4 regions of the Streptomyces sp. NBC_00654 genome follow, and region 1 is predicted to be linked to each of the others. Evidence: riboswitches for the same ligand, from Rfam matches in the RefSeq annotation. Region 1 holds a riboswitch; each other region holds the start of a gene.

Region 1 (6,984 bases):
GCACTTCACCCGGTCCGGCATGCCGCCCGCGCTGGGGAAGCCCTCCAGGACCTCGATGGCGTCGCGGCGGGCGATGTAGTCCTCGTGCGCCCGGCGGTAGGCCGCCGCCAGCTCGGGGTCCGTCTGGAGACGCTCGGTCATCTCCTTCATGACCCCGTTGGCCTCCAGCGTCCCGATCGCCGACGCCGCGCGCGGACAGGTGAGGTAGTACGTCGTCGGGAACGGCGTGCCGTCCTCCAGACGGGGCTGCGTCTCGACCACGTCCGGGTTGCCGCACGGGCAGCGGTGCGCGATGGCCCGCAGACCGCGCGGCGGGCGGCCGAGCTGCTGCTCGAACGCGGCGATGTCCGCGTCGGTGGGCTTGGTGGACTCGGTCTGCGGAGGGGGCGTTTCCATGCCTGCCTTGGTTCTGCTCGAAGGTTCTGCTCGACAAGACGCTGCTTGAAGGCTCTGCTCGACGGTGCTGTTCAGGGGTGCGGGTCAGTCGCGGTCGGCGCTGTCCACGCCGTCCCAGAGGTTCGAGTGCCAGGGGCGGTCCGCCGCGCCCGGCTCTCCGCGGCGGTCCTCGGCCGCGTCGGGGTCGGCCACGGTGTAGCCGGTCTCCCCGGGGAGTACGTAATGGAGGTGCTCACGGGCCAGCCGCATGATGTACGCGTCGTCCTGGAGCCGCGCCTTCTCGTCGCGCAGCTCCTCGGTGCGCCGGCCCGCCTCCTGGGAGAGCCGCTCCTGGTCGGCGATGTCGTCGCGCTGGGAGACGTACTGCCGCATGGGGTACGCGAGCGCGACCACCAGGGAACAGACGACCAGGGCCAGGAAGGCGGCCCGGCCGGTGAGCCGGGAGCGGCGGGCCTGCCGGCGGTTCTGGGAACGGTAGACGCGGGCCGCGGTCTGCTCGCCGAGCAGTCGCAGCCTGGTCGAGGTGGAGAACCGGTCGCGGTCCTTCCCGGCCATGTCTCCCGCCTCCCCATTACGCACGTCCGTCCCCGCACACGGTACGGGACCGAGTGCGGGGACGGACGGAGGCTGGTGCACCGAACCACCGAAGGGCCGGTGACCGGCCCCCGGGTGCCGGGATGTCAGCCCTTGAAGCGCGGGAACGCCGAGCGGCCCGCGTACACCGCGGCGTCGTCGAGGATCTCCTCGATGCGCAGCAGCTGGTTGTACTTGGCGACACGGTCCGAGCGGGCCGGGGCGCCGGTCTTGATCTGGCCGCAGTTCACGGCGACGGCGAGGTCGGCGATGGTGACGTCCTCGGTCTCACCGGAACGGTGCGACATCATGCACTTGAAGCCGTTGCGCTGGGCCAGCTCGACGGCGTCCAGGGTCTCGGTCAGCGAACCGATCTGGTTGACCTTGACGAGCAGGGCGTTCGCGGAGCCCTCCTCGATGCCGCGGGCCAGGCGCTCCGGGTTGGTGACGAAGAGGTCGTCGCCGACGATCTGCACCTTGGCGCCGAGCTTGTCGGTGATGACCTTCCAGCCGGCCCAGTCGTCCTCGTACAGCGGGTCCTCGATGGAGACCAGCGGGTACGCGGAGACGAGCTCCTCGTAGTACTCGGTCATCTCGGCGGCCGAGCGGGACTTGCCCTCGAACTCGTAGCTGCCGTCCTTGTAGAACTCGGACGCGGCGACGTCGAGCGCGAGCGCGATATCGCGGCCGGGGACGTAACCGGCCTCCTTGATGGCCTCGACGATGAGGTCCAGGGCGGCGCGGTTGGACTCCAGGTTCGGGGCGAAGCCGCCCTCGTCACCGAGTCCGGTGGACAGGCCCTTGGTCTTCAGGACCTTCTTCAGGGTGTGGTAGATCTCCGCGCCCCAGCGCAGGGCCTCGGAGAAGGACTCCGCGCCGATCGGCGCGATCATGAACTCCTGGATGTCCACGTTGGAGTCGGCGTGCGAGCCGCCGTTCAGGATGTTCATCATCGGAACGGGCAGCAGGTGCGCGTTCGGGCCGCCGAGGTAGCGGAAGAGCGGCAGGTCGGACGCCTCGGACGCGGCGTGGGCGACGGCCAGCGAGACACCGAGGATGGCGTTGGCGCCGAGCGAGGCCTTGTTCTCGGTGGCGTCCAGGTCGAACATCGCCTGGTCGATGAGGCGCTGCTCGGTGGCGTCGTAACCGACGAGCTCCGGGCCGATCTGCTCGATGACGGCGAGGACGGCCTTCTCGACGCCCTTGCCCTGGTAGCGGTTGGGGTCACCGTCGCGAAGCTCAATGGCCTCGAACGCACCGGTGGAGGCGCCGGACGGAACAGCAGCACGTCCCGTGCTGCCGTCGTCGAGGCCAACCTCGACCTCGACCGTGGGGTTGCCCCGGGAGTCGAGGATTTCCCTGGCTACGACGACGTCGATGGACGGCACGAGGCATCTCCTTCTGGGATATGACGCTGGTTGTGCAGGGTCACTGTGGCCTTGCGACACGAGCCTAACCGGCTCGGCCCCGTGGGGCGGCCGACCGCCCGTCTCCTGGGACGAAAAAGGACCCAAGGGCCCGCATACCGGGAGGAAGGTCAAGAAATTTACTGGCTGGTAACTACAGAAGTTGAACGCACGGAGCCGGCCGCGCAGCCAAAACACCCCGGCCCGGCGCGCACGGGGGGTGAGCGCGCCGGGCCGGGGGCGGAGCCGAGGGAGATGCCGCCGGACGTCCCCCTCGGAGGGAGGAGAAGCCGTGATCCGCTTCGGCCGGAGCGGGAGCGCTCCGGGCCGGGCGGGGACTACTTCAGGTGGAGCTGCTGGCCCGGGAAGATCAGGTCGGCGTCCTGGACGATGTCGCCGTTGAGCTTGAAGACCTTCTGCCAGCCGCCCTTGACGCCTTCCTTCTCAGCGATCTTGCTGAGGGTGTCGCCGGACTTCACCTTGTACTCGCCGTCGCCCTTCTGGACCTTCTGACCGGTCGGGGTCGTCACGGTCTTGGCGGACTCGGCCTTGGGGGCGGCCGGGGCGGTGCGCTGCTCGCCGCGGGAGGCGGGCTGCTCGGCCTGGCGCTCCTGCTGCTTCGGCTGGGCCTGCTGCTTCGGCTGGGCCTGCTCCTGCTCGGCCTGGCCGGAGCCGGTGTCGACACCCGGGTCCACACCGTCGTTGGTCAGACCGCCGGCACCGGCGCAGGCCCAGGCACCGGGGCCCTGCATGTCGAGGAGCTTCTCGGCGGTGGCGATCTGCTGGGACTTGGTGGCCAGGTCGGCGCGGGCGGCGTACTGCGTACCGCCGGCGGCTGCCCAGCTGGACTGCGAGAACTGCAGACCGCCGTAGTAGCCGTTGCCGGTGTTGATGGACCAGTTGCCACCGGACTCGCACTGGGCGACGGCGTCCCAGGTGGAGACGGAGGCGGCGGAGGCGCCGGTCGCACCCATCAGCGGGACGGCGACGGCGGCACCGGCGACACCGGCGAGCGTGGCGACACGGACGGCCTTGGACGGGCGGCGGTGCTTGCCCTTGCTGTTACGCAGCATGGAACTTCTCCTCACCGACGCCTACGAGGTGAGCTGTCGGGTTCGGGCCAAGTGAGTTGCCCGGCCGCGTGTCCTAGCACGCGACTTCACCCCAAGCCGGTCCTGATCGCTCTCGTACGGGACGAGTCGACCGGGCCCGGCGCTTACCTGGGTCCCCCGCTCCTGCCTACGGCGCTTTACGCGTCTGTTCCCTTCGACCGACGGCAGGATTCGGCGTGACGGTCGACGGGGCCCGCGGTGCGAGCGGTTCCGACCGTAAACACAGGCAACCCCCACATTCAAAGATGGACATACCGGTCAATCGGGCCTTACTTGCCATCAACAGAGGAACGTTTCCGCAGGTCGGGGGCGATATGGGCGGACCCGGCGGACGAGACACGCCAGTTGAAGCAAAGAGACCCATGTCTCACTTACGCATAAGTGGACATAGGCCTCTGAACTACCCCGGATTTCGGGGCGTTTTCCCGAATTGGATCAGTTGGCGGCGGCGCCCTCGACATCGCCGGAGGGGGCCGCGTCCGGGCTCAGCTCCAGGCTCTGGCCGGGCAGGATCAGGTCCGGGTCCACCCCGACGGCATCCTTGTTCGCCTCGTACAGCGCGGTCCATCCACCGGGGAGTTTCTGTGCGTCAGCAATCGCCCAGAGGCTGTCGCCCGGCCGGACGGTGTAGTCGCCGCCGACGGGTGCCGTACCGCCGTCGCGCGCCTCGCCCTCGCCGCGCGAGGCATGCCGGCCGGACTCGCGCCCGCCGTCCCGGTCCGCGGCCCGGCTCTCCTCGGGGGCCGGCGTACCGCGGTGCTTGCCTCCGGTGCCGTCCGTGCCCTTCGGGGCGTCAGGCGCCGAGGAGCCCTCGGGTGCGGGCGCCTTCGGGGAAGGGCTCGCGGGCGGCGCGGAAGGGCTCGACGAGGGGTCGGCCGCCTCGCCGGAGGCGTCGTTCCCGCCCGGCGTACCACCGCCGTCGGCTTCGTCCGCCGTCCCGTCCGTCCCGCCGTCCGGCAGTCCGTCCGCCGGCGCCATATCCGAAGGGTCGGCGGAGGGCGCGGGACCCGGGTCGACGCCCGGCAGCGAGCTGTCCGTCGCGAGTCCGGAGATCACCGCGCAACTGGGCCAGGCCTTCGGACCCTGGTCGCCCAGGACCTTCTCCGCCACGGCGATCTGCTGCGAGCGGCTGGCGAGGTCGGCCCGGGGCGCGAACGCCGTGCCGCCGTACGCGGACCAGGTGTCCTGCGAGAACTGGAGCCCGCCGTAGAAGCCGTTGCCGAGGTCGGCGCTCCACATGCCGCCGCTCTCGCACTCCGCGACCCGGTCCCAGGTCGAGGCCTCGGCGGCGTGCGCACCGGCCGCGCCGAGCAGCGGGATCGCAATGGCCGATCCCGTCACGCCCGCGGCGACGACGATGGCGGGTGCCTGGCGAGGGCGGCGGTGTCTGCCGTTCGCGGAGCCCATGGGGTTTGCCTTCCGTGCGACTGACTGGTGTGGGTACTGAGGTGACCGGCGAGTCACGTGACGCCCCGTTCGAGGCGTTGAACGGTGAACCTAGCGGGACTCGAACGTGTGTCACAAGTCGATGCAGCGCAGATCACGTGAAAGTCACAGAGTTGACGCAGCGTCACTTCTGTTGTGCCGCCGGCCCGGCTCGAACTCCACCGGCAGCGTGCGCAGTCCACGCATGATGAGACCTCCGCGCCACCGCAAATCGGTCGGTTCTCCCGCAAGTCGCAGCTCCGGAAGGCGTCGTAGCAGCGTCGCGATCGCCGCCTGCCCCTCCAGCCGGGCGAGCGGCGCTCCCAGGCAGTAGTGGATGCCGTGCCCGTAGCCGAGGTGCTGATTGTCACGCCGTGCGAGGTCGAGCGTGTCCGGGTCGTCGAACCGTTCCGGGTCCCGGTCGGCCGCGGCGAGCACGACGAGCACAGGATCACCCGCGGCGATGTCCCGCCCCCCGAGCGTCAGCGCCTCGGTCGCGAAGCGCCAGGTGGCCAGCTCTACCGGTCCGTCGTACCGCAGCAGTTCCTCGATGCCCGTGGCCAGCAGCTCCGTGTCCCCCGCGTCGAGCGCGCGATCGAGGAGCGCCCGCTGTTCCGGGTGGCGCAGCAGGGCGTACGTACCGTTTCCGATGAGGTTGACCGTGGTCTCGAATCCGGCGAAGAGAAGGATGAAGGCCATCGCGGCGGCCTCGTTCTCGGTGAGGTGCTCGCCGTGGTCGCTCGCCCGGATCAGACCCGAGATCAGGTCGTCGTCCTCGCCCTCGGCCCCCAGGCCCTCCCGCTTCCGGTGGATCAGCTCCGCGAGATAGCCGCGCATCTTCTTGACCGACCGGGCCACCCCGCCGCGCGGGCCGCCGCCGTGGCGGATCATCATGCCCGCCCAGTCCCGGAAGTCGTCCTGGTCCTCGCGCGGAACACCCAGCAGATCGCAGATGGCGTAGATGGGGAGCGGGAAGGCGAAGTCATGGATGAGGTCCGCCTTCCCCTCCTCGATGAAGTTGTCGATGAGGCGGTCCGTCAGCTCCTGCACGCGCGGCGCGAACTCCGCGACCCGGCGCGGGGTGAACGCCTTGGAAACGAGCCGGCGCAGCCGGGTGTGGTCCGGCGGGTCGATGTTCAGCAGATGCGTCATCAGCTCCGCCTTGCGCTCCCCCGGGATGCCCGTCTTCCCCTTGGCGTGCGCCGGCTCGGCGTGGTGCGCCGGGTTCTTGGAGAGCCGGGAGTCGGCGAGAGCCTGCTTGGCGTCCGCGTACCGCGTCACGAGCCAGGCCTCGACCCCGCTGGGCAGCGTCGTCCGGTGCACGGGGCTGTGCTCACGGAGCCATGCGTAGGCGGGGTACGGGTCGGTGGCGAACTCCCAGGTGAAGAGTTCGGGGGCGGGGGGCGCGGGCGCGGGGGCCGTGTCTCCGAAGGCGCCGGGGGCGTACGGGCAGACGGGGGCGGGCGCGGGGGCGTCGGCGGGGGGCTCGGCTGCGTCGGAGTGCGCGGGCGCGGGGGCGTCGGCGGGAGGCTCGGCTGCGGGCTCGGCGGGGCTGGCGTTCACCCCTCGACGTTATCCGGCCGCTCCTCACGGGCCGCCCGCAGATCGGCGAGCGCCTGCTCGGCACAGTGGTGTCCGGCCTCGACGGCCTTGCCGAACCACTCCTCGGCCTCGGCCTCGTTGCCCTCGTCCTCCAGCATCACCGCGAGTGCGTAGGCCGCGTTGTAGTCGTCCATCCCATGGCTCCGCTCGAACCAGTGCCGCGCCTCCTCCGTCTTTCCCCGGCCCTGCAGGAGATGCCCGACGTTGCAGGCCGCACTGGAGTTCCCGGCCTCCGCGGCCTGCCGGTAGAGGCGTTCCGCCTCCTCCTTGGCGCCCGCCTCGTCACGGATCAGCGCCAGATTGTTCATCGCCCTGGCGTCGCCCTGCGCGACGGCCTTTCCGTACCACTTCTCCGCCTCCTCCGGCTGCTCCCAGTCGTGGAGCAGCGAGCCGACCTGCCACGCGACATTGGCCTCCTGCCCGCACGCGGCCGCCTTCAGGTACCACTGCATGGCGGAACCCGTGTGCCC
Region 2 (6,984 bases), on a different contig from region 1:
CGATCGTCCGCGGCGGCCGCTTCGAGGGCGCCGAGGCCGACGGCTGGATGTACCGGCAGGCGGGCGGCTCCGGCCGGGCCATGCAGGCGCTGCGCGTCAGGGTCCCCTACGGCGCGCAGAGCGATCTCGTGCGGGTCCACCCCGGTGAGGAATGGCTGTACGTCCTCGACGGAACGCTGCGGGTGATCCTGGGGGAGACGGTGCACGACCTCGCCCCCGGCGACAGCGCGCACTTCGATTCGCTCACCCCGCACCGGATCGCGGCGCTCGACCGCGGCGGCGCGGAGCTGCTCTTCGTTCACTCGCTGATGCAGAGCCCCGCCGCCGAACTGTGTCTCGGCAGCGGGATCCACCGGCGCTGACCGGGCCCCGCCCGGTCACCGCGCCCCCGTCGAACCCTTCGCTTCACCGGCCGTGCGGCCGGCAGAGAGGACTGTCATGTCCGATTCCGAGAACTACGACCCCCTGACCCCGCAGCGGCCCAAGAACTACGACCCGCAGGAGCGGAAGATGCCGCGCGGGGTCGTGATCCGGCTTTTCGCCTACCTGGTGGCAGGACACGTCATCGCCGGCTTCCTGTACCTGCTGTTCGCCGTGGCGGGCGGCAACAAGTGACCAGCCTTTAGGCTTCGTCCAGCAGCCGCTCGCGCAGCCGCTCCCGTGTCTCCGGGGCAAGGCCCAGTCCCTCGGTGAGGTAGCGGTCCGTGGTTCCCCAGATCTCCTCGATGGTGCTGAAGGCCGCGGCGAGGTATGCGGCGTGCGCGCCGAAGAGCGGGTTCAGCAGTTCGAGGACCTCCGGGGACATCCCGGTCTCCGAGGTGTCCGAGCGCCGCACCCGGTAGCGGCGGTGCGCGTCGTTGGACTTGAGGTAGTCGGCCTCGATGGCCTCCCGTTCCACTCCCACGGCGAGCAGCGACACGGCTATCGAGAGACCGGCCCGGTCCTTGCCCGCGGCGCAGTGCATCAGGGCGGGGACGCTGTCCTCGGCCAGGGCGTGCAGTACCCGGCTGTGCTCGGCGGTGCGGTCCCGGATGATCGACCGGTACGAGGTGATCATCCGGTCCGTGCCCTTGCTGCCCGAGAGGATCGAGCGCAGCTGGGCGATGTCGCCGTCCCGGACCAGCCGCCAGAACTCGGCGCCGTCGGCCGGGTCGGAGAGGGGGATGCTGACATTGCGCACCCCCGCCAGCTCCACGTCGTGGCCGTCGAGCTTCCGGTCGGCGTCGTTGCGGAAGTCGAAGACCGTGTGCAGGCCGAGCCTGCCGAGGACCGCCGTGTCCTGCTCCGTGGCGTGTGCCAGGTGGCCGCTGCGGTAGAGCCGCCCGAACGCCACGCGGCGTCCGTCCGTGGTGGGGAGCCCTCCCACATCACGGAAATTACGGACTCCGGTCAGCTCGGATTCTGTCGGCGGGACCTGCGGCACCTGCTGAGTCACGGCGGCTCCTGGGGTGTCTGGCGTCGGCGCTGCTCGCCGACGAGGGCACGCTCGTGACGATACGACATCGATTCCTCAGGCAATCATCTCGGACGAGGCGCACAGCTCGCCACACAAACCCGCACGGGCATTGCCCCGCACCGTCACCGTGGTCGATGATGTGCGGAACTGTTCGAACGTGAGGGAAATGATGATCGAGACTGGTGACACGGGCCGTACCTGGGTGCTCAGTGGCGCGACCGGCAGCTACGCGCTCCACCTCACCGACCGCGATGAGCTGCTGCACCTGCACTGGGGGCCGCGCCTCACGATGGCCGCGGCCGAGGCGCTGGCCGCCGAGCCCTTCCCGCCCTGCCCCGGCTTCGATTCTCCGCTCGACGGCCATGAGGAGTACCCGGTCGAGGGCGGTCCCCGGTTCGTCCGCCCGGCGCTCTCCGTACGGACCGACGAGGTCAGGGGGACCGAGTGGGCGTTCGGGGGCGCCGAGACGGACGGTGACGAACTCCGGCTGGGCTTCACGGACGCCGTGCACCGCCTCGCGCTGACCCTGCACTACCGGATGCGCGACGACTCCGATGTGATCGAGCGCTGGACCACCGTCGCCCACGCCGGCCCGGACGGCCCGCCCCTGGAGCTGCTGCGCGCCGACGCGGCGACCTGGACGCTGCCGGCCCGGGAGAACTGGCGGCTGAGCCAGCTGCACGGCAGCTGGGCGGCGGAGTCCCGGCTGGTGCGGTCGGAACTCACGTACGGCGAGAAGATCCTCTCCAGCCGCCGCGGGCACACCGGACACCAGCATCTGCCATGGGTGGCCCTGGACGCGGACGGTGCCGCGACCGAGGAACACGGAGAGGTGTACGGCTGCGCCCTGGGCTGGTCCGGTTCCTGGCGGATCGCCGTGCATCAGCTGCCCGACGGTCTCGTGCAGATCAACGGGGGCGCGGGCTACGACGAGTCCGGCCTGCTGCGGCTCGCGCCGGGGGAGTCCTACACCACACCCGTCTTCGCCGGCCTGTGGAGCCCGGACGGCTTCGGCGGGGCGAGCCGGGCCTGGCACGCCTGGCAGCTGGCCCATGTGATCCCGGACGCCGGCACGCCGCGGCCGGTGCTCTACAACTCCTGGGAGGCGACCGGCTTCGACATCTCCATGGAACAGCAGCGTGCGCTCGCCGTGCGCGCGGCGGAGATGGGTGTCGAGCTGTTCGTGGTGGACGACGCCTGGTTCGGGCAGCGCACCAGCGACCGGGCCGGGCTCGGTGACTGGACACCGAACCCCGACCGCTTCCCCGGCGGGCTGCGGCCGCTCGCCGACGAGGTGCGCGGACTCGGCATGCGGTTCGGGATCTGGGTCGAGCCGGAGATGGTCAACCCCGACAGCGATCTCTACCGGGCCCACCCGGACTGGGTGCAGCACGTCCCCGGCCGTACGCGGACCGAGTTCCGCCATCAGCTGGTGCTCAACCTCGCCCGGCCGGACGTACAGGAATACCTGTGGGAGCAGCTCGACGCGCTGCTCTCCAGTGCTCCGATCGACTATGTGAAGTGGGACTTCAACCGCTGCTTCACCGAGGCGGGCTGGCCGGGCGAGGAGTACCCGCAGAAGCTCTGGATCGCGCACGTGGACGCGCTGTACGCGCTGCTCGACCGGCTGCGCGCCGCGCACCCGGGCGTGGCCTTCGAGTCCTGCTCGGGGGGCGGGGGCCGGGTCGACCTGGGCGTGCTCTCCCGGACCGATCAGGTGTGGACCTCCGACAACACCGACCCGCTGGACCGGCTCGCCATCCAGGAGGGCTTCGGGCAGATCCATCCGGCGCGGGTGATGGCGGCCTGGGTCACCGACAGCCCGAACGTCCAGCTGAACAACCGGATGAGTTCGCTGCGGTTCCGCTTCGTCAGCGCGATGGCCGGGGTGCTCGGGGTCGGCGGCGACCTCACCGAGTGGAGCCCGGAGGAGCTGGCCGAGGCGCGGGACTGGGTGTCCCTCTACAAGGAGATCCGCCCGGTGGTGCAGCACGGGGCCCTCCACCGGCTCGCGGCGCCGCGCGGCGGGCTGAGCGCGGTGAGCTACGTCCTGGGCGAGGAGGCCGTGGTGCTGATGTGGCTGGAGGCACAGCGGTTCGGCCAGCGGCCGCCGGCCCTGCGGCTGCGCGGCCTGGACGCCTCGGCGACGTACGTCTGTCAGGACACCGGAGCGGAATACCAGGGATCGGTGCTGCTGCATCACGGGCTGCACACCGGGCTGAGCGGCGACCTGGACGCCCGGGTGCTGAGGTTGCGTCAGAAGCGGTGACCATGACATGTCCGGAATGGGGCATTTGAGGGAACGTGCCCTGTTTGTGGGGGAGATGGTGGCCCGCTGGTGAGCGGGATCATATCCGTGACGGTGTGTGGTGGCGGCGCCCGGAGGTGATCCGGGCGCCGCGCGGAATGCCAAGATCCGTAATCCACGGAGTGTGACGGGAATTCCGGACCGAAATTGAATCGGGGATTCCGGCAGGCAACCGATGGCTTGTTCCTGTCGTCCTGACTCGTTTACGGTCACCGTCAATCCGGACGGATCGCCTAATCCTGCCGCCGCCCGGAATTCGTACCCACCCACACTCGTGTGGCAGGAGCGGGGGACCCAGGTAAGCCGCCGGCCCGGAGAGATCCGGACCGGCTCGGGGTGAAGTCGCCGAGAGCGACCGGGCATCTCCAGCCCGAACCCGACAGCTCACCTCGTAGGCGCCGGAGAGGAATTCCCCCATGCCCGCAATGGGTAAGCACCGTCGTACGAAGACCGGCCCGATCGCCCGCGGTGTCCTCGCCGCAGGGACCGGCGGCGCCGTCCTCGCCCTCCCGCTGATCGGTGCCACCGGAGCGCACGCCGCGGAGAAGGCCGCGCCCGCGGCCAAGCCCGCCGCCGCCTCGGTCGCCGCCGCGCACACCGCCCCGGGTGCCGCGGCCGCGGCCCCCGGCGCCTCGAAGACCTACTCCGTCGTCTCCGGCGACTACCTCTCGAAGATCGCCGCCGAGCACAAGCTCAAGGGCGGCTGGCAGAAGCTGTACCAGGACAACCGCGAGGTCGTCGGCGAGAACCCGAGCCTGATCTTCCCCGGCATGAAGCTGACCCTCGGCGCCAAGGCGTCCGGTCCCGCCGACGCCGCGCAGTCCGCGCCGGCCCCGTCGAAGGCGGAGCCGGAGAAGGCCGCTCCGAAGGCCGCCCCGGCCGCCCCGAAGGCGCAGCCGGCCCCGAAGACCGCCTCGTCCGCGGACTCCTCGGCCCCGTCCTCCGGGGCCGGAAAGTCCACCACCTCCACGAACACCAGCGCCTCCCAGAGCAACAGCTCCGGCTGGACGACCCCGGTGGCCAACGCCAACGTCACCACCCAGTACCGCGCCTCCGGCGCCAGCTGGTCCAGCGGTTACCACACCGGCTCGGACTTCCAGGCCGCGTCGGGCACCGTCGTCCGCGCCATCGGCCCGGGCACCGTGGTCTCGGCCGGCTGGAGCGGTTCGTACGGCAACGAGGTCGTCATCAAGCACGCCGACGGCATGTACTCCCAGTACGCCCACCAGTCCTCGCTCAGCGTCTCCGTGGGCCAGGCCGTCACCGGCGGCCAGCAGATCGGCCTCTCCGGCTCCACCGGCAACTCGACCGGCCCGCACCTCCACTTCGAGGTCCGCACCGGCCCGAGCTACGGCTCGGACGTCGACCCGGTCGCGTACCTGCGCCAGCACGGCGTCTCCATCTGATGGAGCGGTGACGACCGGACATGATCAGGGACGGTGCGCTTCGGCGCACCGTCCCTGTTCTTATTCCGGCTTTACCAAAAACTGACCGGGTGGTCTATCTCACCACCCGTCAACCCCGTATTACGGTCGCGTAGGTCACATTCGACGGTGCAGGATATGCGCTTGTGGCAGACGATTCGAGAAACAATCAACCAGGCATCATCGGGTCGTACGCGGCGATTGGCGACAGTTTCACCGAAGGAGTCGGAGACCCCGGCCCCGACGGGACCTTCGTCGGCTGGGCGGACCGGTTCGCGGTCCTGCTGGCGGACCGGCTCCCGGTCCCCGACACCGCGACGAGCCCGGAGGAATCCGCGCACGGGAATTTCCGGTACGCCAATCTCGCCGTACGCGGACGCCTCCTCGACCAGATAGTCGAGGAACAGGTCCCCCGCGCCAAGGAGCTGGCCCCCGAGCTGGTCAGCTTCTGTGCGGGCGGCAACGACATCATCAGGCCGGGCACCGACCCCGACGATCTGGCCGAGCGCTTCGAGCGCGCGGTCGCCGATCTGAGCAACGCGGTCGGCACCGTCATGATCACCACCGGGTTCGACACCCGCGGCGTGCCGGTGCTGCGGCACATGCGCGGGAAGATCGCGACGTACAACGTCCATCTGCGGTCCATCGCCGACCGCTACCACTGCCCCGTCCTGGACCTGTGGTCGCTCCGCTCGGTGCAGGACAGGCGCGCCTGGGACGACGACCGGCTGCACCTGTCGCCCGAGGGCCACACCCGCGTCGCACTGCGCGCGGCACAGGTGCTCGGTGTGGACGTGCCCGCCGATCCGGATCAGGCCTGGCCGCCGCAGGCACAGCGCGGCACCTTCGAGGAACGGCGCGACGACATCCACTGGGCGCGCGAATACCTGGTCCCGTGGATCGGGCGGCGGCTGCGCGGCGAGTCCTCCGGCGACCACGCCGAGGCCAAGCGCCCCGATCTGCTTCCCCTCTGACGGGACCGTCCTCAGGGCGCGTCGCGCAGGACCGTCAGGGGAAGAGCACGCCGGGCCGGGCTCGGCACCACGAGCCCGGCCGGCGGCGTGGCCAGGTCGCCCGGAGCCGGTATCCGCTCCAGCACACCGCCCGCGAACACGTCGTACAGCGGCAGCGTCTCCAGATGCACATAGCCGATGTGGCAGTCGCACACATCGAGCGGGCAGCCCCGCGGACCGAGCGCCCGGCGGTAGCTGCCGTCGTAGAGACTGCCCAGCTCCGCGCGGACGAAGTGACACCGCCGCACCGTGCCGTCACCGTCCACGGAGATGACCGACTCTCCCGTGCGACAGGGCAGCCCGGCCGACCGGTGCGGATGCCTGCTGTACGGGAACAGCGGGTCCAGCGCCGTCCAGCGGTCCGCCTCCTCGTCCGTGTAGGTGTGCCCCTCGGCGGCGTTGACCCAGAGATAGACCTCGTCGGGCAGCGCCGCCCGCAGCCGCCGCGCCTCGTCGAGATGGGCGTCGAATCCGACCACACCCACGCTGTAGCGCACCTTGCGAGCGGTGAGCTCCCGGCACTTGCCGAGGAAACGCTCGTACGGCGTCTGACCGGGGTGGTACGTGCACCACAGCGCGACCCGGTCCGTATCGGCCCCGGCCAGCCAGTCGGTGCGGCCGCTCAGATTGGTCTGGATGGCCACCCGGGCGATGTGCGGCAGCCGCGACAGCTCGACCAGCGCCCGCCGGTACCAGGACCTCACCAGACCCTCGCCCCACGGTGTGAACAGGACGGACAGCCGGTCGCCGGTCTGCGCCGCGGCCCACGCGGTGAACCGCTCC
Region 3 (6,984 bases), on a different contig from region 1:
GTCCTTGTCGGAGAGACGCGGATACGGGGCGAAGAAGCGGTAGTACTTCGACTCGTCGGAGACCTGCTCGTAGAAGCTGACGAGCCGCTCGGCATCGTCGGTGGTGATGGGCCTGATGCGCGCGGTGCCACCGTCGCGGAGCACCACGTCCGCTTCCCAGTGGTCGGGGTACACGTGATGCGGACTCTGCTCCGGCTTCGGGTGCATGGCCAAAGCCTACGACCGGCACACCGGTCGCGGAGGGGGCGGGGCCGGGGCAGTCTGAGGAGGCCGGCCGGCGGCGCGGCCGGAACGGCGGTCGGGCACAGCACCGCGCACTGCATGAGAGACTGGTCTAGACAACCATTGATTCGTGAAGGGCAGAACCATGGCTGAGCGCCGCGTAAACGTCGGTTGGGCCGAGGGCCTGCACGCCCGCCCCGCTTCCATCTTCGTCCGTGCCGCCACGGCTTCCGGCGTCCCGGTGACGATCGCCAAGGCCGACGGCAACCCGGTGAACGCCGCCTCCATGCTCGCCGTGCTCGGCCTGGGCGCGCAGGGCGGCGAGGAGATCGTGCTCGCGTCCGACGCGGACGACGCGGAGGCCGCCCTGGACCGTCTGGCGAAGCTGGTCGCCGAGGGTCTTGAGGAGCTTCCGGAGACGGTCTGATTCCCGCACGGATCAGACCGGGGTTTCTTCCCCGACCGAGCCGCGGTATCCCGACAGGGAGCCGCGGCTCTTTCGTTCCTATCGGCACACAATTACCGCCCGACCTGATTCGGGCAGCGGAAACAAAGCCCTGCGGAATTACTTCACTTTGTATACGGCGTAATTGTTAATGCCGGACACCCGCGATGTTTACGCCGTGTTGCGGATCGCTCACCCGGTCCCGGCCCGGAGCGCGGACACCCGGCGGGCGGTGCGGCGCGGCCGGTGCGCGGACATGGCCCGCTCGGCGTGCTGGGCGGCCAGCGCCCTGGCCCGTTCGGCGTCGCCGCGCGCCACGGCGTCCACGATGGCGCCGTGCTCGGCCCAGGAGTCGGCGGGGCGGACGGGCTGCTCGACCGCGTACATCCAGGCGGTCTTGTGGCGCAGCTGGGCGAGAAGGGCGATGAGACCGGGGCTGGCGGAGGCCTGCGCGAGGGTCTCGTGGAACCAGCCGCCCAGCGAGCGCAGATCCTCGCCCTCGCCCCGGCGGGCCCGCTCCTGCCCCAGCCTGACCAGGCCGCGCAGCACCTTGAGATGGGCCTCGGTACGCCGCTGGGCGGCGCGTGCGGCCCCCAGGGGCTCCAGGAGCATCCGGACCTCCAGCAGGTCGGCGGCCTCCTGCTCGGTGGGCTCGGCCACACACGCACCGGCGTGCCGGCGGGTGACGACGAAACCCTCGGACTCCAGGGTGCGCAGCGCCTCGCGGACCGGGACCCGGGAGACTCCGTAGCGCCGCGCGAGCACCTCCTCGGTGAGGCGGCTGCCGCGCTCGAAGACACCGGAGACGATGTCGTCACGGATTGCCGTGCATACCGAATGCGCGGGAATGCGCATGTCCGAACCTCCGCCATAATCCCCGCGAAAAACGCGGCCGGCCGACGCCTGTTCCGTGACTCTATGACAATCGGCCGGAATTTCCGATGGCGCAGGGAAATCCGGGGGATATCTTTCGGCCACCGGGCACTTCGGCGGAGGGTGCGGTGACCCCGGCGGCTCCGGTGGCTCCGGTCCGAGAAACGCGGAAGGCCCCGGCGGGGAGCCAGGGCCATCGGCGGGGTGCGGAGACGGTCAGACGTTGAGGCCGTGGGCGCGCAGATAGGCGACCGGGTCCATGTCGGAGCCGTACTCGGGCGTGGTGCGCGCCTCGAAGTGCAGGTGCGGTCCGGTGGAGTTGCCGGTGGAGCCGGAGAGGCCGATCCGCTGGCCGGAGGTGACGCTCTGGCCGACGGAGACGCCGATCGAGGAGAGGTGGCCGTACTGGGTGTACGTGCCGTCCGTCATCCGGAGCACGATGTTGTTGCCGTACGCGCCGCCCCAGCCGGCCTCGACGACCGTACCCGCGCCGACGGCGACGACGGAGGAGCCGGAGGCCGCGTGGAAGTCCACGCCGGAGTGGCTGCCGGAGGACCAGAGCGAACCGCTGGACTGATAGCCGGTGCTGACGTACGAGCCGGCGACCGGGAGGTGGAAGGAGTTCAGCCGGGCGCGTTCGGCGGCGCGGGCGGCGCGCGCCTTGTCCTCGCGGACCTCCTCGGCGCGGGCCTCGGCCTTGCGTTCGGCCTCCGCCTTCGCCCTGGCCCTGGCCGCGGCCTTGGCCTCGGCTTCCGCGACGGCCTTGGCCTTCGCCTCGGCGGCGACCTCGGCCTGGTGCTCCTGGGCCTTCGCCTGGGCGTCGATCTGGTGGGCGAGCGTGGCGTCGATGGCGATGACCGCGGTCAGGCCGGTGTCGCCGACGGGGTGGGCCTCGGAGTCCGCGGCGAGGGCCGGGGAGGCCATACCGCCGATGACGCCGGTGGTGGCCAGAGCCGCGACGCCGGCGACCTGGGCGCGCTTGCGCGTCAGGCGGCTCGGGGCACGGTGCTTCCCGGTGGCACGGGTGAACGCCATGGAGGGGCTGATCCTTTCCTTCCTTCTCGCCTACCGGGTTAGCTGACGGGTTCGGAGCAGGAAGGTCTCCTACGGACACCTGGGCCTCGTACGGGGCACGGGCATCCGATTCACCCCAGGGACTTCGTGGGTCCCCGGCTCCCCAGGCTCGCGCCTGACGGGGACTCGGCGATGGCTGCCCGGCGCCGCGGACGCGGCATACGGATGACGGACAGCGGAGCCGACGCTAAGCGGCACAACTTTCCCGCAGCAAACGGACAGCGGGTTTTGTCGCTCATCCCACAGGACAGAAGAGCAACTTCCCCCGCAAAGGAACCTAATCGGACAAAAAGGAAGACCCCGGCGCGACGAGTCGCACCGGGGTCCCCTGTGCCCCGGTATACGACAGCGGGAGCATCGAGCGCCCGCTGACCGCGTACCCGGAGAGTCAGCTGACGACCGAGACCTCACCGATGCCGAGGGCCTTCACGGGCTCCTCGATCTGCGCCGCGTCCCCCACCAGGATCGTCACCAGCCGGTCCACCGGGAACGCGTTGACCACGGCGGCGGTCGCCTCCACCGTGCCCGTCTCGGCGAGGCGGGCGTAGAGGTGGGCCTGGAAGTCGTCCGGGAGGTGCTGCTCGACCTGGTCGGCCAGGGTGCCCGCGACCGACGCCGCGGTCTCGAACTTAAGCGGGGCGACCCCCACGAGGTTCTGCACGGCCGTCTCGCGCTCGGCATCCGTCAGCCCGTCGGCCGCCAGGGTCCGCAGCACCGTCCAGAGGTCCGCCAGCGCCGGTCCGGTGGACTCGGTGTCCACCGAGCCGCTGATCGCCAGCATCGCGGCGCCCGCCGCCCCGGAGGCCGAGCCCGGAGCCGTCGAGCGCAGGACCTGGCCGAAGGCGCGGACACCGTAGGTGTAGCCCTTCTCCTCACGCAGCACCCGGTCCAGCCGGGAGGTGAGGGTGCCGCCCAGGCAGTAGGTGCCGAGCACCTGGGCCGGCCAGACGCTGTCGTGCCGGTCCGCGCCGATCCGGCCGATGAGCAGCTGCGTCTGCACCGCGCCGGGACGGTCCACGATGACGACACGGCCGGTGTCGTCGGCGGTGATCGGCGGCACCGGACGGGACTGGCCGGCGTTTCCGGACCAGTCGCCGAGGGTGTCGGCGAGCAGCGCGTCCACATCGACCCCGGTCAGATCGCCGACGATCACGGCCGTCGCGGTGGACGGGCGGACATGGGCGTCGTAGAAGCCGCGCACGGCCGCCGCGTCGATCCGCCGCACCGTCTCCTCGGTGCCCAGGCGCGGGCGCGACATGCGCGCGGTCGCCGGGAACAGCTCCTTGGAGAGCTGCTTGGCGGCGCGCCGCGCGGGGTTGGCCTGCTCGTGCGGGATCTCGTCGAGCCGGTTGCCGACGAGGCGCTCGATCTCGCTCTCGGCGAAGGCCGGGGCCCGCAGCGCTTCGGCGACCAGGCCCAGCGCCTTGGCCAGCCGGGAAGCGGGAACCTCCAGGGAGACCCGGACGCCGGGGTGGTCGGCGTGCGCGTCGAGCGTGGCACCGCAGCGCTCCAGCTCGGCGGCGAACTCCTCGGCGCTGCGCTTGTCCGTGCCCTCGGACAGTGCCCGGGACATGATCGTGGCCACGCCGTCGAGCCCCTCGGGCTCGGCGTCCAGCGGGGCGTCCAGGAAGATCTCCACGGCGACGACCTGCTGGCCGGGGCGGTGGCAGCGCAGCACGGTCAGCCCGTTGGGCAGGGAACCGCGCTCGGGGGCGGGGAACGCCCAGGGCCGGGCCACGCCGGGGGCGGGCTGCGGGTGGTACTCCATGGCTACTCCAGTCGCGGCGGCGTCGCTCACTTGTCCGCCCCCTCGGGCGCGTCGGTGCCTTCGGTGTCGTCGGCGGCCTCGTCGGCCGCCGGCTCCAGCGGCTCGTAGACCAGCACCGCCCGGTTGTCGGGGCGCAGCGCCGCTTCGGCGGCCGCCCGGACCTCCTCGGCGGTGACGTCCAGCACCCGCTGCACGGCGGTCAGGGCGAGCTGCGGGTCGCCGAACAGGACGGCGTACCGGCACAGTTCATCGGCGCGGCCCGCGACCGTGCCGAGCCGGTCCAGCCACTCGCGCTCCAACTGGGCCTGGGCCCGTTCCATTTCCTCGAGCGTGGGGCCCTCGGCGGCGAACCGGGCCAGCTCCTCGTCCACCGCCGCCTCGATCTGCGGCACCTCGACGCCGCCGGACGTCTTGACGTCCAGCCAGCCCAGCGAGGGCGCTCCGGAGAGCCTCAGCAGCCCGAATCCGGCGGCCACCGCCGTACGGTCGCGGCGGACCAGACGGTTGTGCAGCCGGGACGACTCGCCGCCGCCCAGCACGGTCAGCGCCAGATCCGCGGCGTCGCAGGCCCGGGTGCCGTCGTGCGGCAGCCGGTAGGCCGCCATCAGCGCACGCGCCGGGACCTCTTCCTGAACCACCTCGCGCAGCTGCTCCCCGATCACCTCGGGCAGCGTGCCGTCGCGCGGCGGCTGCTTGCCGTCGTGGGAGGGGATGGAGCCGAAGTACTTCTCGATCCAGGCCAGCGTCTGCTCGGGGTCGATGTCGCCGACCACCGAGAGCACCGCGTTGTTCGGGGCGTAGTACGTGCGGAAGAACGTACGCGCGTCCTCAAGGGTCGCGGCGTCCAGGTCGGCCATCGAGCCGATCGGGGTGTGGTGGTACGGGTGGCCCTCCGGATACGCGAGGGCGGTCAGCCGCTCGAACGCGGTGCCGTAGGGCACGTTGTCGTAGCGCTGGCGCCGCTCGTTCTTCACGACGTCGCGCTGGTTCTCCATGGACTCCTCGTCGAGTGCGGCGAGGAGGGAGCCCATCCGGTCGGCTTCCAGCCAGAGAGCCAGCTCCACCTGATGGGTGGGCATGGTCTCGAAGTAGTTCGTCCGCTCGAAGCTGGTCGTCCCGTTGAGCGAGCCACCGGCCCCCTGTACGAGCTCGAAGTGCCCGTTCCCCTTGACCTGGCCCGAGCCCTGGAACATCAGGTGCTCGAAAAGGTGAGCCAGGCCGGTGCGTCCCTTGACCTCGTGGCGCGACCCGACGTCGTACCAGAGACAGACCGCGGCGACCGGGGTCAGATGGTCCTCCGAGAGCACCACACGCAGACCGTTGGCCAGGCGGTGCTCGGTCGCTGTCAAGCCGCCGGAGCCGGCCTGTGCTGTGGCCGTGTGACCCATGGGCATGTACGTCCCTTCGATCGCGATACTGGATTTCCTGCCAGACCTGCCACTGTAAGCAAGCGCACCGACACCTGGCGAAGTTCCCGTTCCGTCGATGTTGCTGTAGATGCTGCCGCAACCGGGGCCCGTGCCGGGTCCCGTGGGGCCGCTTCGGACCGCTTCGGACGGGTCGAGGTCGGCGTTGTCAGTGCGGCGGTCCACAATGGTCCGCGTCAGAACCTCAGGTTGCCCGATCAGAATCCGTGAAGGAGTCGCAGCCGCGATGGCCCGCCGTAGCACGAAGACCCCGCCGCCGGACGACTTCGAGGAGAAGATCCTCGACATCGACGTCGTCGACGAAATGCAGGGCTCCTTCCTCGAGTACGCGTACTCGGTGATCTACTCCAGGGCCCTGCCCGACGCCCGCGACGGTATGAAGCCGGTGCACCGCCGCATCGTGTCCCAGATGAACGAGATGGGACTGCGCCCCGACCGCGGCTATGTGAAGTGCGCCCGTGTGGTCGGCGAAGTCATGGGTAAGTTGCACCCGCACGGGGACGCGTCGATCTACGACGCACTGGTGCGGATGGCACAGCCGTTCTCGATGCGGCTCCCCCTCGTCGACGGACACGGCAACTTCGGCTCGCTCGGCAATGACGACCCGCCGGCCGCGATGCGGTACACCGAGTGCCGGATGGCCGACGCCACGTCATTGATGACCGAAGCCATCGACGAGGACACCGTCGATTTTCAGTCGAACTACGACGGCCAGGAGCGGGAGCCGGTCGTCCTCCCCGCCGCGTATCCGAACCTCCTGGTCAACGGGGTGTCCGGAATCGCGGTCGGCATGGCCACCAACATGCCCCCGCACAACCTGGGCGAGGTCATCGCCGCCGCCCGCCACCTGATCAAGCACCCGGGCGCCGACGTGGAAACGCTCATGCGCTTCGTCCCCGGCCCCGACCTGCCCACCGGGGGCCGGATCGTCGGGCTCGGCGGCATCAAGGACGCGTACACCGCCGGCCGCGGCACGTTCAAGATCCGGGCGACGGTCGCCGTGGAGGACGTGACGGCGCGGCGCAAGGGCCTGGTCGTCACCGAACTGCCCTTCACCGTCGGCCCGGAGAAGGTGATCGCCAAGATCAAGGACCTGGTCTCCGCGAAGAAGCTCCAGGGCATCGCGGACGTCAAGGACCTCACCGACCGGGCGCACGGACTGCGCCTGGTGATCG
Region 4 (6,984 bases), on a different contig from region 1:
GGCGAGTTCAACGCCATGGCCGCGATCTACGACACCATGCAGTACCTGGCGTGCGACGTGGAGACGTTCTGCCTCGGCCAGGCCTTCTCCAGCGCCGCCGTGCTGCTGGCGGCAGGCGCGCCGGGCCGCCGACATGCCCTGCCCGGCGCCCGGGTAGTCATCCGGCAGCCGACGCTGGACGAACCGGTCCAGGGCCAGCCGTCCGATCTCGAAATCGAAGCACGCGAGCTGATGCGGGTGCGCGAGATGCTCGCGGCCATGCTGGCCCGTCACACGGGCCGGTCCACGGAGCAGATCACCGCCGACATCGAGCGCGACACCATCCTCGACGCCCGAGCCGCCCAGGCGTACGGGCTCGTGGACCACGTCATGGAGAACCGCGGCCCGTCCCGGCCGCCGCACCCCCCGAGGTGAACCCACCATGCTTCCACCGGAGTACCCGCCGCTCCCCGCGCTGACCCGCGCCGAGGGGGAGTTCATCGACCGCTACCTGGAAGTTCTCGACCAACTGGGCCGGATCAACCCGGCCCGAGGCAGTGACACCTATGGCGCGCTCCGGGCCGCGCAGGCCCTGGCCTCCCGGGCCACGGCGCTGCGCGACGCCCTGGCGTTGATGCACGAACGGGGCGAAGCGCAGATCCACGCGGCGACGTTGGCGCGGGCCCTGCGCCTGCTGGACGGAGAACGGCGCGCCGGCCGGGTCACCATGCCCCCGCCGCCGGTGGGCTGACCGGACCCCAGGCCCGCCACTCGGCCGGGGTCCGCCCCGGCCGACCCCTCGGCACCGCATCCGGCACAACGCCCGGCACCACGTCCGCCACCGGCTCCCGGCTCCCGATCACGGGGAGCCGGGACCTGGCCACGCCAGTCCTCACCACTCCTCACCACTCCACACCTCGCCGCATCTCATGCGCGCCTCCGCACCCCTCCGCGCCCCGCCACACCTCTCCGCGCCCGCCCCGCGACACGCCCGGCAAGGAGATCAGATTTCCTCCCTCGTTCGGCGTAGGCATTCCCCCTCACGAGGGACAGCCCAACTTGCGCTCAGCGCGTGGACAGTACTCGGAATCTGACGTTCCGTCGCTGGTGCGAGGCTGGTCGGGCAGCCCGGCCGAGGGCGGAAATCGGGCTCGTCCACCCGAACGGATCAGTCGTGACGACTCTCACAAATCGCTGTTTCAGCTCGGAAATCCGGCACTTCGTGAGTCAAGATCCCTGGGACGACAAGCCCCCGCCACCGCGGCGGGGCGGTCCGGGCGGACGCCGAGTCCTGCCACTGCCCGGATGACTGGTCGACAGAAGTGGATCGGCAGGAGTGGAGGACCCGAGCACAACGGGTCGGCCGGGCAACCGGTCGCCCCTCGGGGTGAAGCCGCCAAGTGCGGCCGGGCAACTTCGCCAGCCCGAACCCGACAGGTCATCCTTCACAGGCGGCTGACGAAGGGTTGCGCATGACTGCGCAGGTACATGTCCCGTCTCTGCTTACCCGGGCCGGTACGGCCTCGGTCCTCACCTTGGCCGTCGGCTCCGCCATGCTGGCGCCGGGGCTGGTCAACGAGGCCGAGGCCGCCACGCACTCGACGAAGGCGCTCACGATCGCCGCGTCGAAGAAGGGATCGCCCTACAAGTACGGAGCATCCGGTCCGCGCCGGTTCGACTGCTCGGGGCTGACTCTCTACTCCTTCAAGAAGGCCGGCAAGAAACTCCCGCGCACGGCCCAGCAGCAGTACAACAAGACCCACCACATCTCGAAGTCCAAGCGGAAGAAGGGTGATCTGGTCTTCTTCCACTCCGGCCGCAGCGTCTACCACGTGGGCATCTACGCGGGCAAGGGAAAGATCTGGCACTCCCCGAAGACCGGGGCGGTGGTCCGGCTGGAGAAGATCTGGTCGAACAGCGTGTGGTACGGACGGGTCCGCTGACCCACGGCCTGACCCACGGCCGGACCCGCTTCAGCGCAGCAGCGGTCCGGTCACCAGCACGAGCCCCAGTGCGGTGAGCGCCGCGCCGCTGCCGCCCTCGATCGCACGGGCGGTACGCGGCCGGCGCAGCCACCGCCCCAGCCGGTCCACCAGCAGGGCCACGGCCGGGAACCAGATGAGCGCCAGCACCACGACGACGGCCGCGAGCAGCAGGGTCCTGGGCAGTGGCGGCTGCCCGTCGGGCACGAACTGGGGCAGCAGGCTGAGAAAGAGCACCGGCGCCTTGGGGTTCAGCGCGTTGGTCAGGAAGCCCTGCCGCAGGGAGCGTCCCAGCTCCTTCTGCACGGGGCCGGCCTCCGGCTGCGCTGTCCGGTCCGCCTCGGCGGGCCGACGTCGCCACGCGAACAGAGCGCTGAGACCGAGCCAGAGCACATACGCGCCGCCCAGGAGCTGGACGGTGCGGAACAGCACGGGCATGGTGACCAGCACCGCGGCCAGGCCCGCCACGGCCAGCGCGGTGTGCACCAGCAGCCCCCCGGCGACACCCAGCGCGGTGACGACCCCGGAACGGCGCGAGGCGAGTGCGTTGCGTACGACGACGGTGAAATCGGCGCCGGGCAGCGCGACCATCCCCGCGGCGACTCCCGTGAAGGCGAGCAGTTGTGCGTCCATGGTTACACCCTGGACCGGAAGAGCCTTTAGCGTGTACTTGCAATCTTCTGGGTCTGCCAAAAGGAACGCTTAATGTACGACCCGACACGGCTGGCGGCGCTGGTGGCGGTCGCCGAGGCCGGATCGATCACGCGTGCGGCCGCGCGCCTGGGCTACACCGCGCCTGCTCTCTCCCAGCAGCTGGCCAAACTGGAGCGCGAGGCCGGTGCGGCGCTCCTGGTTCGTCATCATCGCGGGGCGCGGCTGACGGCCGCCGGTGAGCTGCTGGCGGGCCGGGCCAGAAGGGTCCTGGACGAGCTGGACCAGGCTCGGCACGAGCTGGCTCAGCTGGCCGGGCTCTCCGGGGGGCGGCTGCGGGTCGGCACGTTCACCACGGCCGGAATCCACCTGCTGCCGCCGGTCCTGAGCGCGTTCCGGCGCGCACATCCGGATGTGGAGCTCGCCGTGACCGACTACGAGCCGCCCGAGGGAGTCACCGCCGTGGCTGCCGGAGAGGTCGACCTCGCCCTGACCCATGCGTACGAACCGGCGCCCGCGGGTCCCCCGCCCATGGGCGTCGTCGTCGAGCCTCTCCTGGTCGAGGAACTGGTCCTCGTCACCGCGGTCGGCCACCGGCTCGCCGAGGGGACGGGCCGGCTGCCGGTCGCCGAGCTGGCGGGACGGCCGCTGATCAGCAGCGCGCCCACGCATCCGCCCCGGCGCGGGGTGGAGAGCGCCCTGGCCGAGGCCGGCGCCACCCCGGCCGTGGTGTGCGAGTCCCCCGGCTACGCCCTGGTGTGCGCGCTGGTCAGCGCCGGGCTCGGGGTGGCCGTGGTTCCGGAGATGGTCGCCGCGATGTCCCCGACCCCGCTGGCCGTGCGGCGGCTGGATCCGGCGGCCTTCCGCCGGACGATCTCCGTCGCGCACCGGGGCGACCGGGCGACCTCCGCCGCGTCGACCCTGCTGGCACTGATGCGCAGCGGATTCGGACGGGGCGCGGCGGCGCGGTAGGGCCGGCCGGGACTCCGGGGGCCCTGCCCGGACGCCGGGAGCCTGCCCGGACGGACGCCGGGGCCCTGCCCGCGAGCAGTGGACCCGGCGCGCCCGCTTCCCCGTCAGCCCTGGCCCGGAACCGTCCAGGGCAGGGCGATCCAGACCGTCTTGCCTCCTTCGGGGGTGGGAGTGACGGAGAGCTGTCCCCCGTACTCCTTGGCCAGGGCCCGGATGATCACCATGCCGCGTCCGTTGTCCTGCTGGACGGCGGCCGGCAGCCGCTGGGGCCAGCGGGGGTGACTGTCCGTCACGCCGAGACGCAGCTCCTCCTCCCGGTCCAGCCGGAGGTCCACGGTGAAGGTGGGTGACAGCCCGAACGTGTGCTGTACGGCGTTGGTGGCAAGCTCCGAAACGATCAGCCGGATGGTGTCGGCGATCTCGGTGTCGTCGGCCAGACCCCATTCGGCCAGTATCCGGGCGACATACCTGCGGGCCGAGGAGACCGAGACCGGATCACTCGGCAGGGTGACGGTTGCTTCTTGATGATCTGCCATGGCGACGCCGTCCCTTTCCCGCCCCGGCCGACCCGCGATCGGCCGGGATTGTGCTTCGCGCCAGATTGCCACTGATGCTGCCCTCTGTAACGACGATCGGCCAAGGTATGCATATATCTGTCGCTCAAAGCGGTGAACTCTGCCCCGGTGGCAGTCGAACGCGCGGCACACTGACCTCTCTGCGGGCCGGTCCCCGTGCGGGCCCGGCTCTCCCTGCACAGCGGAAGGAGGCCGGCATGCTGCACGGTCCCGTGGTACGCCGACGCAAGCTCGGAGAGGAGTTACGCGGCCTGCGCCACGCGTCCGGGCTGACGAGCCGGGACGCGGCGCGGCTGCTCGGCTGGCACCAGTCGAAGGTGAGCCGTATCGAGACCGGCGCCAGTGGGGTCAGTCCCGCCGACGTGACCCGGCTACTGGACGCGTACGGCGTGCGCGACGCCCAGTTGCGCGCGCTCCTGGAGGTGCTCGCGGGTTCGGCGGGCGGTGGCGGAACAGGCTGGTGGCACGCGTACCGCGGGCTGATCCCTCCCCAGTACCGCGACTTCATCAGCCTGGAGTCCCAGGCGAGGACCGCGCGGACGCTGGAGACCTCGGTGGTGCCCGGGCTTCTCCAGACCGCCGGCTACGCCCGCGCGGTGACCCGGTCCTCATTGGACGGACTGCCGGCCGGACAGCTGGATTCCCTGGTGGAGGTACGGCTGACCCGGCAGGGCGTCCTGCGGGCGAACCCGCCGCTGCAGCTGACGGCCGTACTCGACGAGGCCGTACTGCGGCGCGAGGTGGGCGGTCCCGAGGTGATGAGGGACCAGCTGCACCATCTGACCCAGGTGGGCCAACTGCCCCATGTGCAACTTCAGTTACTGCCGTTCAAGGTCGGGGGTTACATCGGCCTGACCGGCCCTTTCGTAATTTTCTCCTTTCCGAACATTTCTGATCTGGATGTGGTCGTTCTTGACCACTTGACGAGTAGCCTCTATCTGGAGCGGAAAGAAGACCTTGAGGCGTACAGCTCGGCCTTCCGCACCCTGCAGGCTCACGCGCTGTCGCCGGAGCGTTCGTTGGATCTCATCGCCGCGATCAGCCGCGGCGGCCAGGGGGACTCCGGCTGACCGGCCGTGCTCCCCGCGCACCTTCCGACTGCCCGAGGGAGCATCATGTCCGACCGCCTCGCACAGCCCGCGTTACGGTGGCGCCGCAGCAGCCGCAGTACCGGAATGAACAACTGTGTGGAGACCGCGCCGCTCGACGGCGAACACCTCGCCGTACGGGACTCCAAGGACCTGGACCGGACTCCGCTGCGGATCTCCGCGACGGCCTGGACCTCGTTCGTGACAGGGCTGCACGACCTCCCGGTCAGCTGACCGGAGCGGTCCTCGTCCCGGGAGCGGTGCGTACGACGGTGGCCACCGCGGCCGCGATCTGCTCCCGGGTCAGGTCGGCCCGCGCGGTCAGCCGCAGGCGGGAGATTCCGTCCGGCACCGACGGCGGACGGAAGCACCCCACCGCGATCCCGGCCGCGCGGCAGTCGGCCGCCCAGCGCACGGCCGCGTCCGCGGACGGCGCGCGTACGGAGACCACCGCGGCGTCGGGCCGGACGGCGGTCAGCCCGGCCGAGGTCAGCCGTTCGTACAGGGTGAGGGCGACCTCGCGGGCGCGGTCCGCGCGCTCCGGTTCGCGGCGCAGCAGCCGCAGCGCGCCCAGGGCGCCGCCCGCCGCGGCGGGGGCCAGTCCGGTGTCGAAGATGAACGTCCGGGCCGTGTTGACGAGATGATCGATGACCCGGGCCGGGCCGAGGACCGCGCCGCCCTGGCTGCCCAGGGACTTGGAGAGGGTGAGCGTGGCCACGATGCCCTCGCCGCCCGCGAGTCCGGCGGCGGCGAGCGCGCCGCGCCCTCCGTCCCCGAGCACCCCCAGACCGTGCGCGTCGTCGACGAGCAGTGCGGCGCCCTCGGCCCGGCATGCCTCGGCCAGCGCGGGCAGCGGGGCCGCGTCGCCGTCGACCGAGAAGACCGAGTCGGTCACGGCGAGCGCCCGCCCGCCGTGCGCGTGCAGTGCCTTGCCCACCGCTTCGGGATCCGCGTGCGGGACCACGGCGGTCTCGGCCCGGGAGAGCCGGCAACCGTCCACGATCGAGGCGTGGTTGCCCGCGTCGGAGACGATCAGCGAGCCCCGGGCGGACAGGGCGGTGAGGGCCGCCAGGTTGGCGGCGTAACCGGAGGAGAGCACGAGGGCCGCCTCGAAGCCGCAGAAACGCGCCAGTTCGTGTTCGAGTTCGGCGTGCAGCTCGGTGGAACCCGTGACCAGCCGTGAACCGGTGGCACCGGCACCCCAGCGGTGCGCCGCCGCTGCGGCGGCCCCGGTGACTTCGGGGTGCCGGGTGAGGCCCAGATAGTCGTTGCTCGCGAGGTCGAGGAGTTCCGGTCCGGCGGGGCGCGGGCGGAGCGTCCGGACGAGTCCGGCCGCCGCGCGGCGGCGCGCCTCGTCATTGATCCAGTCGAACGGGGCGAAGGACATGGGCCGGTCCCTTTTGTAGGCAGCTCACAGACCCTAGCCGGGGGCGCAGCGGGTCAGGGTGTGGCAATACACACACCCTCGCCCTCCTCTCCTGTCTGGTTCCTCCTTGGCTGATGACCGTGCCGTAGGCCAGGATCATCGCCATGGACCTGCTGCTGAACACGCTGGTGGACAAGGGGCTGCGGCGCGAACTGCCGACCCGCGAAGAAGCGCTCGCCGTGCTGGCGACCTCCGACGACGAGCTGCTCGACGTGGTGGCCGCGGCCGGAAAGGTGCGCCGTCAGTGGTTCGGGCGGCGCGTGAAGCTCAACTATCTGGTCAACCTGAAATCCGGTCTCTGCCCCGAGGAC

The links. Region 1 has a riboswitch for cyclic di-AMP ahead of OHA98_RS34675 (transglycosylase family protein). Riboswitches for the same ligand answer to the same signal wherever they lie in the genome.
Positions count from the first base shown of each region.
Region 2: it holds a riboswitch for cyclic di-AMP, as region 1 does, so the genes downstream of both, OHA98_RS14475 (LysM peptidoglycan-binding domain-containing M23 family metallopeptidase) here and OHA98_RS34675 (transglycosylase family protein) in region 1, are expected to answer to the same signal.
Region 3: it holds a riboswitch for cyclic di-AMP, as region 1 does, so the genes downstream of both, OHA98_RS10830 (M23 family metallopeptidase) here and OHA98_RS34675 (transglycosylase family protein) in region 1, are expected to answer to the same signal.
Region 4: it holds a riboswitch for cyclic di-AMP, as region 1 does, so the genes downstream of both, OHA98_RS24975 (C40 family peptidase) here and OHA98_RS34675 (transglycosylase family protein) in region 1, are expected to answer to the same signal.

Region 1 covers NZ_JAPEOB010000003.1:533,228-540,211, forward strand. The annotation lists gene OHA98_RS34660 (DUF501 domain-containing protein) at 1-396, opposite strand, end outside; gene OHA98_RS34665 (septum formation initiator family protein) at 481-951, opposite strand; gene eno (phosphopyruvate hydratase) at 1,077-2,357, opposite strand; gene OHA98_RS34675 (transglycosylase family protein) at 2,714-3,448, opposite strand; cyclic di-AMP (ydaO/yuaA leader) riboswitch at 3,452-3,632, opposite strand; gene OHA98_RS34680 (transglycosylase family protein) at 3,923-4,894, opposite strand; gene OHA98_RS34685 (cytochrome P450) at 5,039-6,475, opposite strand; gene OHA98_RS34690 (tetratricopeptide repeat protein) at 6,472-6,984, opposite strand, start outside.
Region 2 covers NZ_JAPEOB010000001.1:3,381,121-3,388,104, forward strand. The annotation lists gene OHA98_RS14455 (helix-turn-helix domain-containing protein) at 1-362, shown strand, start outside; gene OHA98_RS14460 (DUF6126 family protein) at 439-615, shown strand; gene OHA98_RS14465 (tyrosine-protein phosphatase) at 623-1,435, opposite strand; gene OHA98_RS14470 (alpha-galactosidase) at 1,626-3,725, shown strand; cyclic di-AMP (ydaO/yuaA leader) riboswitch at 4,018-4,175, shown strand; gene OHA98_RS14475 (LysM peptidoglycan-binding domain-containing M23 family metallopeptidase) at 4,181-5,170, shown strand; gene OHA98_RS14480 (SGNH/GDSL hydrolase family protein) at 5,335-6,162, shown strand; gene OHA98_RS14485 (STM4011 family radical SAM protein) at 6,174-6,984, opposite strand, start outside.
Region 3 covers NZ_JAPEOB010000001.1:2,511,998-2,518,981, reverse strand. The annotation lists gene OHA98_RS10845 (bifunctional GNAT family N-acetyltransferase/acetate--CoA ligase family protein) at 1-207, opposite strand, end outside; gene OHA98_RS10840 (HPr family phosphocarrier protein) at 368-649, shown strand; partial or broken gene OHA98_RS10835 (GntR family transcriptional regulator) at 816-1,522, opposite strand; gene OHA98_RS10830 (M23 family metallopeptidase) at 1,757-2,575, opposite strand; cyclic di-AMP (ydaO/yuaA leader) riboswitch at 2,588-2,756, opposite strand; gene OHA98_RS10825 (pitrilysin family protein) at 3,003-4,382, opposite strand; gene OHA98_RS10820 (pitrilysin family protein) at 4,409-5,776, opposite strand; gene OHA98_RS10815 (DNA topoisomerase (ATP-hydrolyzing) subunit A) at 6,036-6,984, shown strand, end outside.
Region 4 covers NZ_JAPEOB010000002.1:1,062,801-1,069,784, forward strand. The annotation lists gene OHA98_RS24965 (ATP-dependent Clp protease proteolytic subunit) at 1-414, shown strand, start outside; gene OHA98_RS24970 (hypothetical protein) at 422-730, shown strand; cyclic di-AMP (ydaO/yuaA leader) riboswitch at 1,262-1,448, shown strand; gene OHA98_RS24975 (C40 family peptidase) at 1,452-1,922, shown strand; gene OHA98_RS24980 (LysE family translocator) at 1,953-2,594, opposite strand; gene OHA98_RS24985 (LysR family transcriptional regulator) at 2,667-3,584, shown strand; gene OHA98_RS24990 (ATP-binding protein) at 3,689-4,120, opposite strand; gene OHA98_RS24995 (helix-turn-helix transcriptional regulator) at 4,357-5,229, shown strand; gene OHA98_RS25000 (DUF397 domain-containing protein) at 5,275-5,481, shown strand; gene OHA98_RS25005 (8-amino-7-oxononanoate synthase) at 5,474-6,634, opposite strand; gene bioB (biotin synthase BioB) at 6,778-6,984, shown strand, end outside.